DNA from 3 places in the Peribacillus sp. P4_B1 genome. Region 2 is predicted to be linked to each of the others. Evidence: riboswitches for the same ligand, from Rfam matches in the RefSeq annotation. Region 2 holds a riboswitch; each other region holds the start of a gene.

The links. Region 2 has a riboswitch for thiamine pyrophosphate ahead of thiC (phosphomethylpyrimidine synthase ThiC). Riboswitches for the same ligand answer to the same signal wherever they lie in the genome.
Region 1: linked by a shared signal. The riboswitch ahead of thiT (energy-coupled thiamine transporter ThiT) and the one ahead of thiC (phosphomethylpyrimidine synthase ThiC) in region 2 are both predicted to bind thiamine pyrophosphate.
Region 3: linked by a shared signal. The riboswitch ahead of AC1DVK_RS11675 (ABC transporter substrate-binding protein) and the one ahead of thiC (phosphomethylpyrimidine synthase ThiC) in region 2 are both predicted to bind thiamine pyrophosphate.

What each region holds. Positions count from the first base shown of each region.
Region 1 covers NZ_JBFUHM010000018.1:31,507-37,969, forward strand. Annotated here, with positions in the region: gene AC1DVK_RS12485 (cation diffusion facilitator family transporter) at 68-955, opposite strand; TPP riboswitch at 1,191-1,292, shown strand; gene thiT (energy-coupled thiamine transporter ThiT) at 1,402-1,980, shown strand; gene AC1DVK_RS12495 (universal stress protein) at 2,065-2,592, opposite strand; gene AC1DVK_RS12500 (transglycosylase domain-containing protein) at 2,893-4,929, shown strand; gene AC1DVK_RS12505 (hypothetical protein) at 5,127-5,435, opposite strand; gene iadA (beta-aspartyl-peptidase) at 5,631-6,463, shown strand, end outside.
Region 2 covers NZ_JBFUHM010000008.1:108,507-114,969, reverse strand. Annotated here, with positions in the region: gene AC1DVK_RS06745 (glycerophosphodiester phosphodiesterase) at 1-774, shown strand, start outside; gene AC1DVK_RS06740 (hypothetical protein) at 1,063-1,368, shown strand; gene AC1DVK_RS06735 (hypothetical protein) at 1,436-1,888, shown strand; gene AC1DVK_RS06730 (PdaC/SigV domain-containing protein) at 2,278-3,174, opposite strand; gene AC1DVK_RS06725 (histidine phosphatase family protein) at 3,277-3,810, shown strand; gene AC1DVK_RS06720 (HAD family hydrolase) at 3,986-4,774, shown strand; TPP riboswitch at 4,890-5,004, shown strand; gene thiC (phosphomethylpyrimidine synthase ThiC) at 5,140-6,463, shown strand, end outside.
Region 3 covers NZ_JBFUHM010000016.1:89,426-95,888, reverse strand. Annotated here, with positions in the region: gene AC1DVK_RS11700 (NAD kinase) at 1-52, shown strand, start outside; gene AC1DVK_RS11695 (TatD family hydrolase) at 90-860, opposite strand; gene AC1DVK_RS11690 (ABC transporter ATP-binding protein) at 879-1,619, opposite strand; gene AC1DVK_RS11685 (ABC transporter permease) at 1,603-2,385, opposite strand; gene AC1DVK_RS11680 (thiamine-binding protein) at 2,382-2,666, opposite strand; gene AC1DVK_RS11675 (ABC transporter substrate-binding protein) at 2,678-3,682, opposite strand; TPP riboswitch at 3,816-3,925, opposite strand; gene AC1DVK_RS11670 (protein-glutamine gamma-glutamyltransferase) at 4,194-5,021, shown strand; gene rarD (EamA family transporter RarD) at 5,112-6,041, opposite strand; gene AC1DVK_RS11660 (amidohydrolase) at 6,119-6,463, opposite strand, start outside.

The sequences.
Region 1 (6,463 bases), on a different contig from region 2:
CCTTTTTTTGACACAGTTTTATTAAAGGAATTGCAGGATTTAATAATAAAAAAAGGTATCCGCAAAGTTAATGACGGTTACCTTTTTTATTAAATGCATATGGTTCAATGTGAACGATCACATGCTGGATGTTATATTCCTTCAAAAGATTCTCTTCGATTTTAACCGTAATATCGTGACCTTGGATGACGGTCAAAAGAGGGTTAACATGTACGGTAGTTTCGAGCAGGATTTCACTTCCGTGCATACGGGCTTTAATTTCACTCATGTCCTTAACGCCTTCTGTCAGTATAATGGTTTGTCCGATCTTTTGCAGGAGCTGCTCGTCGAAACCATCGGTTAAAGAGATGGATGCATCACGGAAGATATCCCAGGCCGTTTTACAGATGATGATCCCTACTACAGCAGCAGCTATCGCATCCAGCCAAGGGATTCCCATCTTAGTACCGATGATTCCTATAAAAGCACCAACACTGACAAGGGCATCGGAACGATTATCCTGTGCAACGGCGTAGATGGAAGAGCTGTTGATCTTTTTACTTAACGCTAAGTTATAACGGTAGATTCCGTACATGAAGATTGCAGAGAAAAGAGCGACATAACCGGTCAGCATATTTGGAACGGTTGTTGAATCTTGCTGGAAGAAGGATTCTATAGCACTGTAAACAACCTGGATGCCCACGGTAATCATGATGAAGGCAGCTACCAGCGAGGCTATGGTTTCTGCCCGTAAATGACCATATGAATGATTATCATCAGGAGGTCTCTTCGAAATTTTCAAACCAATCAATACGGCTATGGAAGCGATGATGTCGGTCGTATTATTTAAACCATCTGCCCAAAGCCCTTTAGAATCACCGAAATAACCGAATGACAATTTAAGAGCAGACAAGAATATGTAAGCGGCAATGCTTATGTAGGCGCCTTTTTCAGCTGAAATCGAATGTTTATCCATGTCTAATCCCTCCCCGGTGTAAATTAAAAGATATCAAAACAAACCTTAGTGAGTCTATAGAAAAGTTGTTGCATTTAGCCATCTAACCTGGTTAATTGCAGATGTATTGAAGTTGGTTAAAAGAAAGGGTACCTCCATAAATATGGGAGTGGTAAGTTTTTATGATATGACATTTTCTTTAAGTTGTCTTTTATAGAAACTAGTAGTATATTCTAACCGAGGATCGAAAATTAAATACTTCCACAAGGGGAGCCAAAAGGCTGAGAGTGAACGGTTGAGTTCAGACCCTATGAACCTGATAGTTAACACTAGCGTAGGGATGTGGTTTTGGATACAAGCAATACTGGGCATCCATTACCGCCCCGGTGTTGCTTTTTTGTTTGTGCAAAATCTGGCAGGGAGGGAACTCATGGACATTTTTCATTTTTGGAGAAGGGAGAGACATGATGAAAAATAAAACGTTATTCATGACAGAGGTTGCCATTTTTGCTTCACTGGCTTTATTACTGGATTTGGTTTCTGGATTCATTTTTTCAAGAATCTGGCCGCAAGGAGGCTCGATTTCAATAGCCATGGTACCGATTTTTCTGATGGCATATCGGTGGGGCATCAAAGGTGGTATGTTAACCGGATTGTTACTTGGGCTTTTGCAGATCGTCAGTGGTACAGCATGGATCAGCACGCCGATTCAAGGCTTCATTGATTATTATCTTGCCTTTACGGTTGTCGGGATATCCGGTGTATTCATGAATAAGTTTGTAAATAGCTATAAAAAGGAAAAGCGTTCCAAAGCGAAGTGGTATGGGATTGGCGGCATGTTTTTGGGCAGTTTTCTGAGGTTTCTGTGTCATTTCATATCCGGAATCGTGTTTTTTGGCTCTGCAGCTCCAAAAGGACAGCCAGTAGTGATTTATTCATTCATTTATAATGGGACTTATATGCTGATCAGTTTTATTTTATCGGCCCTTGTGGTGATGATGTTATATTCGGCTGCTTCAAGTGTATTACTGAAAAAAGCCTATTAACAAAAAAAGCCGGATTCTATAAAGAATTCGGCTTTTTTCGGAGATTAAGCAAATTGAGTCTTACAGGGCGAAACGGCTCAATCCTCATTTTGCAATGAATACCGAACAGGGTGCGTTTTTCGCAATGGAGCTGCTTGTACTGCCAAGAAAGAATTTTTCCAAACCGCTTTTAGCGCTATTGCCTACAACGATGAGGTCGGCAGCAGTTCTTGCCGCATATTCACATACGCTATCTGGCGCATGTCCTTCCAATATCTCGAATTTCCCCTTGACTTGACATTCACTTAGCAATCTCAACGTATTACTTTCTGCGTTCTGAACACTACTCTCAACGGCGGAAGGGGTGTTATTGACCATTTGAATTTCTGGTTGTTCGACTTCAACGACGGGATGTGTCTGGACGGGATCCACATAAAATCCAGCAGCCGGTACAAACCCCGGCGCCGAGGCGTTTCCCATGATACGCTGCTCAACCTTATCAAATAGGACATGAACTACGGTCAGCTCGGCCTCAGGAAAGGCCTTTTTCAATGTTGCTCCATATTCCACTGCACGTTTACTTTCTTCATTTCCATCAAAAGCGACGACAATATGTTTTAAATTTTTTTTCATGCCATCTCTCCCCTTTTATAAGTCTTTAAAGTGTTATACCCACTTTTTAAGGGGTTCACGCCATTAATCGGTATATAGATTGCAAATTACGGGTAAAGGATAGATACGGTCATTATTAAAAATGGTAGGATGAAAATCCTGGTCCTTCAATTAGTCGCGGGCTTATTTTTCATTCGGTGAAGGGGGTATCATCGGCAACGAAACCGATACCCGGGTATAGTGCTAAAGAAAAGGCGACTTAGCTTAGGCCTTTTAGTCAATCGACGAGTTTTCTTTAATAAAAGGGGTAAAATATTTTTAATGAAACATGTCGCAGATTGGAAAATGGGGGTACAAATGAGAGGGTTAGTGAAATTAGGTCTAATTATTATATTGGTGATTGTGGTTTTAGGCGCCGGTTCACTTTTTTATTTCAGACAGGTTGCAGATATAAGCCATCTTCAAAATATTCTTCAGCAACCAACAGGAATCTATGATCGGGATGGAAATCTTGCCAGCACGATCACGGCAAATAAATCCGAAGGTGTTTCGATAGATGAAATACCGGAACATATGAAACAAGCGGTGGTTTCCATTGAGGATCACCGTTTTTATGAACATCACGGCATAGATTATCAAGGGATTTTGCGAGCGCTGATTAAAAATGCGAAGGCCGGAAGTGTTGTTGAAGGAGGGAGCACGCTTACCCAGCAGCTTGTGAAGATTACGATGCTGGAGTCGAATCGAACACTGAAGAGGAAGATTGAAGAGTTTTTTCTGGCCCAGGAAGTTGAAGATAAATATACAAAAGCTGAAATTCTGGATATGTATTTGAATCAAGTTTATTTTGGCCATGGGGCATGGGGAATTAAAAAGGCCGCAAATATTTACTTTTCCAAAGAGGTCTCTGAATTGACCGTTGCCGAGGGAGCCTTGCTGGCAGGTGTCATTAACTTGCCATCCAAACTTGATCCATATAAGAACTTAGACGGGGCAGTGAAGCGGCGTAATTTGGTTCTTTCTAAAATGGCGGAACATGGTTATTTGACGAAAGATGAAGCAGCGGCTGCAAAAAAAGATACAGTGACACTTCACATGGGGGAGAAGGAAACCGATCCATTAAAAGGGAAGTACCCTTATTATGTCGATCATGTTTTATCGGAAGCATCAAGCAAATATGGAATAAAGCTTGAGGACCTGCTTTCAAAGGGCTATAAAATATACACGACACTGGACCAATCCATGCAGCAGGCTACAGAATCCGTGTATGCGAATGAAGCCAATTTTCCAGTTGGAACGAGTACAGGAGAAATGGTTCAAAGTGGATCAGTCCTCCTTGATCCTAAAACAGGAGGGATAAGGGCAATTGTCGGTGGGAGAGGAAAGCATCAATTTATGGGATATAACCGGGCAACCCAGCTGACAAGATCTCCTGGTTCATCCATTAAACCACTTGTCGTTTATACTCCAGCGGTTGAAGAGGGATACGGCATCACTGCCCCTTTGAAGGATGAAAAAATGAGCTTTGGGGAATATGAGCCAACAAACCTGAGCGGTGTATATAAAGGAGAAGTACCCATGTATGAAGCGGTGATGAATTCCTTGAATGTACCAACGGTTTGGCTTTTGAATGAGATTGGCATCGATAAGGGGCTGGATTCTCTTAAACGGTTTGGGATTCCTTATGAAAAGGATGATCGAAATCTGTCGCTTGCTTTAGGAGGGATGAAGAAAGGTGTGTCCCCGCTGCAGATGGCAGGAGCCTTTTCAGCATTCGCCAACAGCGGGGAACGTATGGAAACCCATGCCATTGTAAAAATAGAAAATAATGATGGAAAAGAGGTAGCCGCCTGGAAAAAGGAAAGCACCAAAGTAACCTCTAAAGGCGTCGTCGATAAAATGAATTCCATGTTGCTTGGTACAGTGGAATATGGCACAGGGAAAAACGCAGCTGTATCGGGTTATGAAATAGCAGGTAAAACAGGTTCAACACAAGTTCCCATCGAAGGAATATCAGGGGTTAAAGATCAATGGTTCATCGGTTATTCACCTTCGTTGGTCGGTGCAGTATGGGCTGGATATGATAAAACGGATGAAAAGCATTATTTAACGACACACAGCAGTCAGGGAACTGCAATCATCTTTCAAAAAATAATGTCGAGAGCATTACAGAATCAAGCATCTCAATCTTTTAATACTCAAGATATCGGACCGCTTATAGCTAAACAACAGGCAGTTATAGCTGAGCAACAGGTAAAGAAAGAAGAGGAGGACAAAAGGAAGCAATATTGGATTGATAAAGGAAAAGAAATTCGGAATGGTTTGAAAAAATGGAGGGATTGGGATGTGCCGTGGTAATTTTCATGAAATGGGAGCATGGCACGCCCGTACTTTCCAATAAATTAGCATAAAAAAAAGACTGTCAATCATTGACAGTCTTTCATCATTCATTAAAAAATGAGATTTGCTATTATGCCGATTACGACGATTGCGCCTATCACCATTAAAATGGTTCTCACTTCTATACACCCTCTTCATGACGTAGTTGGAATCATTTAAATATTAACGGTTTGGTCCGATTGGAATCCAAATGCACTTTCATCATTTTCTTTACAAATAGCCTGTACTTTTTCTAGCATGGCATGTACATTCTCGCCTTCAAGTATGACTTTCATGGTTGCACACTCTTGAAGAATGAGCACAAAGGATACGAAAGTCGAAAGTTTCTTGGCATCGACCAATTTATGGTTGCAGATAAAATATATATTCCCTTTAAATTCTTTTGTAACTTGATATAGGTTCATGATTTGTCGCATGGATAATCTTTTATTTGTTTTAATATCAGAAGAAATCACTTTATTCATGTCGTTTACTCCTTTTGTTTTTATACTTTTGGAAAAGCATAATCAAGATGTCAATTCAGCTACAACACTTTTTAAAATGAACAAGTATGTTTGGTCTTTTTTATGTAATTGTTAGCGGGTCATGTTGTATATTTACCCGAGTGAAAGATTTTGAAACCTATTTGAAAATTTCAATTTTTGGAGGGGGAACGAACTATGCTAACACTTATTAAAAATGGGGAGCTTTATGGTCCGGAATATATGGGCCAAAAAGATATCCTCTTGGTTGGAAAGCAAATTGGCTTCATTGAGGACAAGATTGATGTCCCTGCAGAGTTCGTTGAAATGAAAGTGATTGATGCGAGTGGCCAAATTGTGGTTCCGGGTTTTATAGATGCTCACGTACATATTATCGGCGGAGGTGGGGAAGGGGGCTTTAAAACGAGGACACCAGAAATCCAATTAACAGATGCCACTTTAGCGGGTATAACGACATTGGTAGGGGTCATCGGAACAGATGGGACGACAAGGACCATGCCAGCACTGCTTGCTAAAGCGAGAGCGCTTGAAGAAGAAGGCATTAGCTGCTTCGTTCATACTGGTTCCTATCAAGTTCCAGTCAAGACGTTAACCGGTAAGATCGAAGATGATTTGATTCTTGTGGATAAAATTATCGGTGTTGGCGAAATTGCCATTGCCGATCATCGTTCTTCACAGCCGACTGTAGCTGAACTGGCTAAATTGGCCTCTCAAGCGCGTAATGGAGGTCTGTTGTCTGGGAAAAGCGGTATCGTCAACATTCATGTCGGCTACAGTCAAAACCATTTGCAGGTAATTGAAGAAGTTGTCGAGACAACGGAAATACCGATCACACAGTTTTACCCTACACATATAAATCGAAATCCGCATTTATTCAAAGCAGGGATGGAATATGCAAAAAAAGGGGGTTATATTGATTTTACGACAAGTACGATCAAGAAGTTCCTTGAAGATGGGGAGGTCAAAGCAAGTACAGCAATAAAGAGAGCACTAGAAGAAGGGGTAGATAT
Region 2 (6,463 bases):
GGTTATGCTCCTGAACATACGATTCCCGGATATCAATTGGGAGAACAAATGAAAGGCGACTACATAGAAATCGATCTTCAGATGACAAAGGATGGAAGATTGATAGCCATGCATGATGAAAAGGTGGATCGTACAACGAATGGTACAGGTCTAGTGAAAGACTTAACGCTGGCAGAAATCAAAAAACTAGATGCTGGTACATGGTTCAATGAAAAATATCCGCAATTGGCAAAAAAGAAATATGAAGGGTTAACGGTACCCACTCTTGAAGAAGTCTTTATGAAATTCGGCAGGCAGGCCAATTACTATATTGAAACAAAGTCTCCTGATGTATATCCAGGAATGGAAGAAGAACTTCTGCAAGTTCTGAAAGAAAATAAACTGGTGGATTCAAAAGGCCGTACCAAAAATGTACTTATACAATCGTTCAGTCAAGAAAGCCTGTTGAAGGTTCATGACATGAATCCAAATTTACCGCTTGTGCAGCTTTTTTCTTATAAGAACCAAGCAACCATTTCTGATGAGGAATTGGAATCCATTAAGAAATATGCCATTGGAGTGGGTCCGAATTTCAATAAGGTGGACGGACAATATGTGAAGATGGTTCGAAATCATGACCTTCAATTCCATCCATATACAGTAAATGAAAGAGCGGACATGAAAAAAGCTCTAGAATGGGGTGCAACGGGGCTATTTACGAATTATCCCGATGTATTTAACGAGGTTCTAAGAGAGTATAAGCATGAAAAGCACAATGACAATGTGAATTTATAAGGTTACTAAATAAGTGTTTCATAGGTGAGTCCCGGTTTTCTGGGGCTTTTTTTTGTAATGAAGGGCATTTAATTATTGGGAGAAATAGGTGTTCATAGGCTTAGTAGACTTTTGATTATAAACAGGTTTCTAGTATGAGGACATAGAAAAACCTCGAATAAGGGACTTTTTTTACTGTGTCCATTATTCGGGGTATAGTTCAATCTGCATGGGCTTTTTTTATTAGGGACACAAATGGATTGAAATTATTGTTATATTATGGATATTGTATAAAAAAGGTGAAAAAAGATGAATGATCATTATGCGCGTGAACTGAAGAATATCAGGATTACACTGATTTTCTTGACTATTATCGTTGCTTTTGTTCCAGGTGGATCAGGGAATGTGACGATTGATCCTATGAATGATGGAGGGTATAATGTGTATCCTCAGGCCAGTTATTCCAATATGATCGATATGGGAAATAGACTTTTTGGCGTGTTGACTGGCAGTACAGATTTAAGCGGAGATGAAACATTCAAAATCTATTATTATGATAGGGAAAAAGATGAGTTGATCTTCAAAAAAGAAACGATGCCAAGTGATCTTGAATAAGGGCTTTTGGTAATGAGATGAAGTATTTATATTATATAATGATAGTAAATAAAAGGAGGGTGTTCAGATGGTATATAATTCGGCAGCAGAACTTTGTGAAGGGTTTGGGTATCAGCCTATTCAAGTTCAGTTAACAATTGAGGTCGTCGATAAGAGATTTGGGCCTGTAAGGGCGGAAGCAGAGATTGCCATCAAGCCTGTCAAGTCAAAGGAATATCTAGAAGTATTTGTGGAAGAACTGGAATCGGAGCATATTTTTGCTGATGAAAATGGCAGTATATATGGCAGCTTCGGCATCGATCAAAGCATCCAGATTTATGATGAAGTCCTAACTACCATTCCATTCGAAGAGTTAATCGGAAAAGAAAATTGGAAAGAGGCTGTCGATTCATTTATCATGGAAGAAAAGCTAAAAGGACAGTTGGAAAAGGTACTAAATAATTATCAATTCAGTGATATGAGTGGTAAATATAAATTTAGAAAAATATGTACGATTACTGAACTCCAATTTTTGAAGTGAAAAAATGGAGAAGGTAAAAAGCCTTCTCTATTTTCATTATTCTTGGATCATATTAAAGCTGTTTTGGTTAGCATAACAAGCCTTCTTTTCTTCGTATTCGGTCCCATCTATCCTATCAGGTAAACCCTATACACTCCTTATTCCCGTTCTTTAACTAATAACATCTTCGCATTATGTTTACATCAGATAAAAGTAAGTTAGGCATTGGTTAAAAACATATTCCCATCAAATATCTATTATTAAAAAAATCCACTTTTTTGAATGCGATGGTAAGTATGCATGAAATCGCATCAGACTGTGAAATATGGTCTATATTTTTCGATCATTTGTTAGATATATTGAATGTAAGGCACTAAAAAAGCACAGGAGTTAGCCCCTGTGCGACGAAATTATTTATAAACCTTACTTGGGATTTTTACTGCAGGGCGGCCAAATGCATAAGGAGCTACTTCATATTCTTGGAATACGAGATAGATCCCCCCATTTGTATAATAGAACTGTGAATCCTTATTGACGGGAACCTCGCTCTGTTTTTTTACATAAAAACTATCTCTTTTCCTCATGTAGTCAAAAGCATATTTCTGCACCTTCGTATATTTCACTTTAGATGTGAGGATTTCACTGATTTTCACCTGTTTACCGGAAGACACTTTAAAATTATAGGATGTTGTGTATCCCATTCCATGAGCTCCACCGCTATAGGAGTAATCGTCAAAAAGAATGCTTAGCTTTTCATCCTGGTTGAATTTCACTTTATACGAAATACTGTAACTATACTGGCAAGTGTATGGGGATTCTTTGCACCATTCCTCATTTTTATCTTTTTCCCTATCCTTTTTTGCTTGCAGATAAAAGGAATAGGCATCCTTGGCATGCTTAGTTAACACCTGATTAATTTTATCCTGAGCTGCTTTACTTTTTAGTCCTGATACTTGCGGATACGACAAGTCACTAATATTTTTATACTTTTTCTTGGTTATCTTCACATTGCTGAATTTTAAATATTTAGTAGATACATAGGCTTTTTTTCCATTGTACCGAATTTCCGACCAGCCGGATTTTGTTTTCGAATAAACGGTTACGGCTTTCCCTTTCTCCAACGATCCTACTTTTTTATAGCTGGTGCCGGGACCACTTCTAACAGATAAAGGGGAATTCTTCGTGTTTACCGTTGCGTTTTCTGTAGTGGCTGCGGAGACAGAGTCGATTTTTATCAGTAAAAAAGAGATGCATGTAAAAGCTAATGCGACAGCAAGGAAAATCTTAGTGAAATTCTTGAATAGCATTCAATTACCACCTTTGTATAATTTTTACATCACCTATTATATAAGTTGGTGGATCAAATAGAAAGTTAATTTTATAATTCAAAAGCTAAAGAGGAGAAAAAAATGAAAATTGGTTTAGTACGGCATTTTAAGGTGGCACATGAATTCCCTACTGGGAAATCTGTGACGGCGGATGATATGAAGCAATGGTTTGTGGACTATGATGCAGCGGATATTATTTATGGAACGACTTTACTTGGCGTGGAGGAATGGCAGGAATGTTATTGCAGTGATATGTCGAGAGCTGTCAAGACAGCGGAACATATTTATCCAGGTACGGTTCATCGGATGGAGGAGCTGCGGGAAATACCTTCTCCCCCTCTCAAAGGGAAGGTGAAGCTGCCGTTCATCCTTTGGGCCATCTGGATTCGCTGCTGCTCGCTGTTCAACAAGGAGACAAGGGCGGAAATTAAGATCGCCGAACGAAGGATCAATAAAGTATTGGATGAAGTTTTTGCAAAGGGGGAAAGGGATGTTCTGATCGTGAGTCATGCCGCCCTTATGGTTTATATGAGGAAAGAGCTGATACGACGGGGGTTCACCGGTCCAAAATTCAAGATTGCCGGTAATGGAAAGCTGTATGTATTCGAAAGATGATAAGTCAAAAATATAGGGTTTCCCGCCATAGAAGGTAAGTCTGGTATATTGAACATTTTGCTTAAGAAAGATGCAGGCCTTTTCCGATTAGTTATTCTTTTTCTTTTGGTTGTGGTTTATTATTGTAATAGTGTAATTTTTACGAATTCAATAATAGGGAAAGAGGTTGGACAATTTGGTGAAGGCAGTTTTTTTTGATTTAGATGATACATTACTATGGGATCAGAAAAGTGTAAAAGAGGCTTTTGTGGCCACATGTGAAGTGGCTAAGGAGAAATATGATTTAAATGTCGACGAGTTTGAAGAAGCGGTTCGGAAGGAAGCGCGTGAGCTTTATTCTTCTTACGATACTTATGGATTTACACAAATGATCGGAATCAACCCATTTGAAGGACTGTGGGGGAATTTTCAGGATGATCATGATGAATTCCGGAAGATGGCCGTGATTGCACCAAATTATCGGAAAGAAGCATGGACGAGAGGCTTGAAGGCATTAGGGATCGATGACCCGGCATTTGGGCTCGAACTGGCAGAACGTTTCCCTGCAGAGAGACGTAAAAAGCCATTTATTTATGAAGAATCATTCCGTGTGTTAGATGAATTAAAAGGGAAGTACAAAATGCTATTGTTGACAAACGGTTCTCCTGAACTCCAAAATACTAAACTTGAAATTACACCTGAACTAGTTCCTTATTTCGATCAAATCGTCATTTCTGGAGCTTTTGGACGAGGTAAACCGGATGCCTCCATTTTTGAGCATGCTTTGGAGAGCATGGAGCTTGATAAGGATGAAGTATTGATGGTCGGCGATAATTTAATGACGGATATCCTTGGAGCATCACGGGTAGGTATAAAGTCGGTTTGGATAAATCGCCATGATAAGGAACGGAATGAAGTGCTTCCAACCTATGAAATCAAGCATTTAGAGGAGCTTTTCCCAATCCTTGAGAGCCTGGAAAATTAATTGGTGATCCTTCTCCAAGTAACGAATTTGGAGAGGATGACCTAAAGTATTAGGACTTTCAAATTATATACAGAATGAAAAGGGTGATATATAGTTACCCTGTAATCAATTAAATTATTCAGACTAGGGGTGTCCAATAACAGTTGGGCTGAGAGAGAAGCGCTTATGCTTCTTAACCCTCAGGACCTGATCTGGTTCATACCAGCGTGGGGAAGTTAGAATCTACTAAACAATGACATTTCATTTGGTCATTGCTGTAGTCATACTAACGTTAGCCGGGTCTTAAATATGAGATCCGGTTTTTTCGTGCGAAATGGATTGGATTTTGTCCTTTTTAAATGAACTTAAAAAGGAGAAATGAAATCATGATGAGTAATTCAGTAAATGACATGAACGTTTCAATTATGTCCAGTTTTGCCGGGAGTAAAAAAGTGTATGTTGAGGGATCTAGACCTGATATTAAAGTACCTATGCGTGAAATTAAACTAAGTCCCACTACAGGTGCATTCGGTGAAGAGGAGAATCCGCCTTTGCGGGTTTATGACACAAGCGGTTCATATACGGATTCAGAATATCCCATTGATATTCATAAAGGCCTTGCCCCGATTAGACGCAATTGGGTCTTGGAACGTGAAGACGTTGAGGAGTATGAAGGACGTGAAATAAAACCCGAAGATAATGGGTATAAAAAAGTGGAGTCACAATCCAAAGCTGAAATTTTTCCGGGATTGAAAAGAAAGCCATTGCGTGCAATGAAAGGGAAAAACGTAACCCAGCTTCATTATGCCCGTAAAGGTATCATCACCCCAGAAATGGAGTTCATTTCAATCAGGGAAAATGTTGCCCCTGAGTTTGTAAGAGAAGAGGTAGCTAGCGGCAGGGCGATCATTCCGGCAAATATTAACCATCCTGAAAGTGAGCCAATGATCATCGGACGTAATTTTCATGTGAAAATAAATGCGAATATAGGAAACTCAGCTGTTAGTTCATCGATCGAAGATGAAGTGGAGAAAATGACTTGGGCTACACGTTGGGGAGCCGACAACATAATGGATTTATCCACCGGAAAGAATATTCACACGACCCGGGAATGGATTATCAGGAATTCACCAGTGCCAGTTGGGACGGTTCCGATATATCAAGCATTGGAAAAAGTGAATGGAGTCGCGGAAGATTTAAATTGGGAAGTTTTTCGGGATACATTAATCGAGCAGGCCGAGCAAGGTGTCGATTACTTCACCATACACGCTGGTGTGCTTTTGCGGTACATCCCTTTAACAGCAAAACGAGTTACGGGTATTGTTTCACGAGGGGGCTCCATCATGGCACAATGGTGCTTGGCCCACCACCAAGAAAGCTTCCTCTATACTCACTTTGAAGAGATTTGTGAAATCATGAAGGCATATGATGTTTCATTTTCATTAGGTGACGGCCTCCGTCCTGGATCCATTGCAGATGCAAACGATGAGGCGCAATTTGCTGAATTGGAAACACTGGGGGAACTGACGAAGATTGCTTGGAAGCACGATGTTCAAGTCATGGTAGAAGGACCGGGTCACGTACCGATGCATTTGATTAAAGAAAATATGGATAAGCAGCTGGAAGTCTGTCAAGAAGCTCCATTCTATACCTTAGGACCTTTAACAACGGATATAGCTCCTGGATACGATCATATTACTTCTGCGATTG
Region 3 (6,463 bases), on a different contig from region 2:
TAAGCTTAAGGATAATTCCTTTTGGGAAAAGGTGAAAAGGACCTTTCTTTGAACTAACTAATAAAGGTACCGGATATGTCCGGTACCTTTTATATATGGTAAAAATCTTTCGTATTTTGATAAAGGATTTCATAGACATCCTCAATTGGCAATCCTTTAATCGAAGCAATTTGACGAACACTTTCATGCATCATGCCCGGGTGCGTCCATTTCCCTTTGAAAACCCCTTCAAACGGCCATGGGCCATCCGTTTCAATCATCATCAGCTTAAGTGGGTATGCAAAAACCAATTCCTGTATTTCCCTCTCATAACAAACATCAGGTGTAATCGAAATTCGGTACCCCTTTTCGGCCATTCTTTCGACTGTCCTGATATCACCTTTAAACCAATGAAAGTGTGCCTTTGTGATTTGATGCTTATCCAAAAGGTCGCAAACGATGGGGGCATCGCCATAAACGGCATGAAGGATAACCGGCTTTTCAACCTCTTTAGCAAAAGCCAGCAACCTTTCCAGTATCTCTACATAACCTGACGTATCCATATTGGGATTTTCCTGCCTTAAGTAATACGGGAGTCCGATCTCACCTACAGCAACCATATTATGACGATGTTCCCGCATCCAATACAATAATTCGTTCACTTCCTCTTTACTCGGGAGGGGCTGCTCAGGATGAAAGCCGAAGGCAGGCTTAATTCGTGAATCTTTGAGTGAAAGCTGGTCATTGTTTATGGAAGAGGTTAAATTCATGGAAACTGTCACCAATGATTCCAAATGCACCTTTTCCATATAAGAGAGAATCTGCTTCTGTTCACTTTCATCATACCTATCCAAATGGATATGGCTGTCGATGATCTTCATTTTCAATTTCCTCCTGACTTAAGAAAGGGTTGGCTTTAGTGCGGCATATAATTCTCTCTTCAAATTTAAAAATTCATCACTTAGAAATTGTTCCTCACTTCTTGGCCTTGGAAATGGAACTTTCACTTCTTTGATGACAGCAGCCGGTTTTGCTGATAACACATAAATTCTATCTGAAAGGAAAACCGCTTCATCTATGCTGTGGGTAACAAAAAGCACAGATCTCCGATTTTGTTCCCAAACAGACAAAAGCCATTTTTGCATTTCCAATCTTGTTAGTTCATCCAGAGCAGAAAAGGGTTCGTCCAGGCACATCAAGTCCTGTTGACTTAAAATGCTTCGAATGAAAGCGGCCCTTTGCTTCATGCCCCCAGATAATTCATGCGGATATGCCTTCACATACTCTTCTAATCCAGCTTTCAACAAAAGGGCTTTTGCCATTTCTTTGTCTCTTATCCCAGCAAGCTCACTTCCAAGCAAAACATTATCCAGCACCGTTCTCCAAGGTAAAAGGGATGGCTGCTGCGGCATATAGCTTATATGGCCCTTAAAGCCATTTATCTTTTTACCATCCAACGAAATGATGCCCTGATCCGGCTTCAAAATACCGCCTATCAAGTGGAACAACGTACTTTTACCGCTGCCAGATGGTCCTAGGATTGTGACAAATTCCCCATCATCTACATGGAAATTCATATTCTCTAAAATATTCTGTTTACCATCGAAAGAAAAGGAGACATCTTTAATTTCCAGCATCATCCCTTTCACCCTCCTTTCTCTTCCATGAAACTAAATATTTCTCCAGGAATGTGATGATTCCAAAAAAGAGAAGGCTCATTCCCATAATGATGAAAATGGCAACAAACACCCGATCTGTCCGAAACGCGGAGGAAGCGAGCGTCATATAAACACCAATCCCCGATTTAGCCCCAAGCCATTCCGAAATAACCGCACCCATTATACTATAGGTGGCCGAAATTTTTAGGCCTGAGAAAATGAACGGGATCGAGTGGGGAAGTTCCAGCTTCCAAAATAACTGGTTTTTCCCCGCTCCCATCATCTTGAAATAATGCTTAAGTTCGTAAGGTGTCTGGCGAAAACCGTCCAATGAAGCAACCGCAACCGGAAAAAAACATACGAGTGAAATCACAATTAACTTAGGCAGCATGCCAAAGCCAAACCAGATCACTAAAAGCGGTGCCAAAACTATGATTGGTATATTTTGCGAGAGTATGAGCAGAGGATAAACCGCGTCCTTCACACCTGGAAATAGGTGTAAGATTGCAGCAATTAATAACCCGATACAGCTTCCAATAAGAAAACCCGATAACGCAAGCTCAGTTGTTGATATAAGGTGTCCAAAAAGATTACGGGACGACTCAATTCCTTCAATGAAAATGGCTGATGGAGCGGGAAGCAGCCATTTTTCAACCTTTAATAAGACTGTCATTGACTCCCATACTATCAGCAAACATAATAAAAGAAAGAAGGGAGCCCCCTTCTTCCAAATTCCCCTTTTGATCATGCCCGATATTTCTCCGTTAACGTATCCATCGTAATCCCGCTTGGCTGATATAGTATCTTCACTTGGGAAATGACATTCGGCGAGCCTAATTCAATCATTCTTACATTCATTTTTTCTATCACGGCAAAAAGCTCGGATAGCTCACCCTCCATTGTTGTTTCTAGCGGGTGAACCTCATACTTGACACCTGATTCATCAATGATCTTGATTGCTTCATCGACCATGGGGATGACATTTTCCCCTTTAGGAATGATTTGTATACTAATTAATGAATTGGCCATTGTATTTCCTCCTATTTTGGTAAAAATTCATTGGTAAATGCCTTTTCAGGATTGAAATCACCTTCAAGAAGCTTATTTTCCTTCATCCAATCACTGTAATTCTTCCAGATTTCAAGCTTTTGTTCACCCCAACGCGGAGCATCATCCTGATACTTATCTGCAAGCCACTCCTGGCTTTTCTTCACTAGTTTTGGATCTAGATCAGGTGCAGACTTAATTAATATGTCCGCTGCATCATCAGGATTCTTAATTGCAAACTGGTACCCTTTCGAAGCTGCATGAACGAATGCTTTAACAGTCTCAGGATCCTCTTTAATCATCTTTTCATTTGTTGTCAAAACAGGCGTATAGTAATCAAGCTTATCAGAGTATTCGGTTAAGTAAACCATATTAAGCTTTTCATTCCGCAACTCAGCCTCGATACCTGTCCACCCATAATAAATCCAGGCGAAATCTATATCCCTTTTAACTGAAGTGAAAAAATCTGTGTCCCCTGTATTCACTATATCCACTTTATTTACATCGGCATTTTCTTTTTTCATAAGTGAATCAATAATGGCCTTTTCAACTGGAGACCCCCAGCCACCATACGTTTTCCCTTCAAAATCCTTGGGAGTTTTAATGTTTTTTGCCGCAGGTGAAGCGAATCCAGAGGTATTATGCTGGATGACAGCAGCTAGCGAAACAATCGGTACGCCTTGCACGCGGGCCTGCGTAATGCCCTCCTGGTAGCTCACGCCAAATTCAGATTTCCCTGAAGCCACAAGTTTATCAGCTCCAGCTTCGCCTGGCATGATAATTTCCACATCCAGACCTTGTTCTTTGAAATACCCTTTTTCCTTGGCTACATACAATCCTGTATGGTTTGTATTCGGTGTCCAATCAAGCACGACCGATACCTTTTTTAATTCTTTATTGCCTTCTTTTTTAGATGATTCTTCTTTTTCATTAGTTCCGCCTGCCCCACATCCAGCCAAAAGGAACAACGAAGTTAACAGTGGTAAGAATTTATTCAAACTATTATCCTCCTACACATCATATAAGATCCATATGCCGAAACCATAATGGGGCGCCAGGGTCCATTCCAATACCGGTAAAAAACAAAAAACGCCCGAAGATGAATTCGGACGTTTAACATACAAAACAGAAAGTCAGTAATAATATGTTCCCTCCGCTGGCATCATCCAGATCAGGTTCAAAGAGTCAGCATCTAAAGGACGCAATCTCAGCCAGCAGTACTGGCCCCCCTACATTTCTCGCACATATGAACTTTTCTCTCCCATTATATCAATTCATGGAGAAAAAGGAATACTAATTTGCTTCTTCTCAACAATTGGAAAGGTTTCCCTTGCGTTAAAGGATATCTAGCAAAACATCATGCCATTCCAATCATTCTCGTTTACGTGCCTGACACGTTCAAAGAGTCATTTCCTTGCAGGTATTCATATAATGAGCATAACCTGTGGACATTTTTTGTGTACTGGTTTTATAAGCCCTTAATTTCAAAAGCAAAAGGTGGATATGATCATGATAAAGATTAATCACAAATTATTAGATGTCAGTCACATCCAACCAGGTATAGCATCTGCTAAATCGCTTGAAATTCTCCAATTGCTAGCGGAAGATTCTAACATTTTTGAATATCGGAGCTTTGGATACCTTAATTTCGATATACAACTGAGGCACCGAGTCATCGAGGCAGCTTTTGCGTTGGATAAAAGTGATGCAGAATTTTCCACACTTGAGGAATCGGCATCCAATAAACAATATTGGCGCCTTTCAAAGGATGGCACTTTTACCCTTCAGCCAGGGATTGCCCCTCATGTTGCACTCCTGGACATTTTCTTGAATGGAACGCTTTACGCTTTCGAATGCGGTACAGCGATAGTCGTCACTTTTTTAAAGGCCATTTTGGATTTAATCGGCCCTAGGAATTTCGACTATCTTTTTTCAAGCCTATTTCTATATGACTGGCGCCCTCCGAAGAATATGGCTCTTCATGTTCATCAAGGAACGGATTATTTACCAGGGGATTGCCTTTACTTCAAAAACCCTGATCACGATGAGGAAACACCTGAATGGCAAGGTGAGAATGCAATATTATTAGGAGAAGACCTCTTTTATGGCCACGGGATCGGGATTACCAATGCACAGGGTATCATCGATGAACTAAATAGCAATAGAAAGCCGAATGCCGCCATCTCAGCATTCCTGACAAAGCATATCATTAGCTTGGATAGTTCCTACTATAGACAATTCCAACCAACTATCTCCCGTGCAAAGCCCGTTCACGGTCTTGTCAGCCTATCTGATTTGATTGTTTCTGAAATAGGTCCGAAGATTTATCTTTCATGACTCAAGCAATTCTCCTGCCGTAAAACCGGTTTCTTTAAATATAGGCAAAAAAAATGCTTGGGGATGGAACCACCAAGCATTTTTTCTTATTCACGCACCGATGTTCCCTTTGCCTTTAAACCTGCGTGCACTTGCCTGGCCCCATTTCGTAATGGATAGTGTATAAACAGCCAAGGCTGACCATATGAACAAAAAGGCTAAAAGATGCGCTTTTGTAAAACTTTCGTGATAGACGAATACCCCGATCAGTAAGGATAAGGTCGGAGCGATATACTGAAAAATCCCAAGCATCGATAACGGGATCTTCTCCGCCCCCTTTGCAAAATATAAAAGAGGCAAGGCCGTGACAATCCCACCGCCCACCAACAGCAAGCTTGTGCTTCCTGCTGTAAAGAATTGCATTTCTGATTGGTTCATCAAGTATATCAGGTAACCCAGGGCAAGAGGCGTTACCATCATCGTTTCGAGCGTCAGCCCGATCGCCGATTCGGCTTTGATCATTTTTTTTGCCAGGCCGTATAATCCAAAGGTCATGGCCAAAACAAGAGAGACCCACGGGATCGTACCGAAATGAATGCCTAGGATCAAGACCCCGATTCCTGCAAGCAGGAACGACATGATCTGTGCCCCGCTCAATTTTTCTTTTAAAACTATCACTCCCAATAGTACACTGACTAGCGGATTGATATAATATCCAAGGCTCGTGTCAAGGATCCGTCCTGAGTTAACGGCCCAGATGAACACTCCCCAATTAGCTGTAACGAGCAGTGAGGCCGTTAGTAACGCCGCAAAGAGTTTGGGATTTCCCAATATGTTTTTGACATAATCAAGAAACGCTTGTCGTTTTTTCATGAACATCAATAAAACCAGCATGAAGACGAAAGACCATAATACCCTCTGAGCCAAGATTTCTGTAGCTCCGACTCCCTGAAGGAACTTCCAGTAAATTGGCACGACTCCCCACATCATATAAGAAAGGGCTGCATAGATCGCCCCTTCTTTTTGTTCATCCACTTTCATAACCTGCCTTCTTTCCATTAATTCCTTTATCGAATTCCATCTAACTATTTTGCGTATCCATTTCTTTTTTGCAACTGTTATTTTTTATCATACATGATTCTGTCATCGATGACCGTCATGACCGCCTCAACTTTCAGGAGATCATCCGGCGCAACAGCAAAGACATCCAGATTAAACACGGTAAAATCTGCATCGTACCCTTTGATGATCTGACCGCGGCGTTTTTCCTGGCCGATAGCTGCAGCACTCCCTTTTGTATAAAGTGCGAAGGCATCATGAACGGAGAGCCTTTCATCCAAGCCATATACGGTACTGTCCTCACTGTTGATTTTCGTCCTTGTGACAGCAGCATGGATGCCCAAAATTGGATTTAATGGCTCTATAGGCGCATCTGACCCTCCCGCACAAATGATGCCCATATT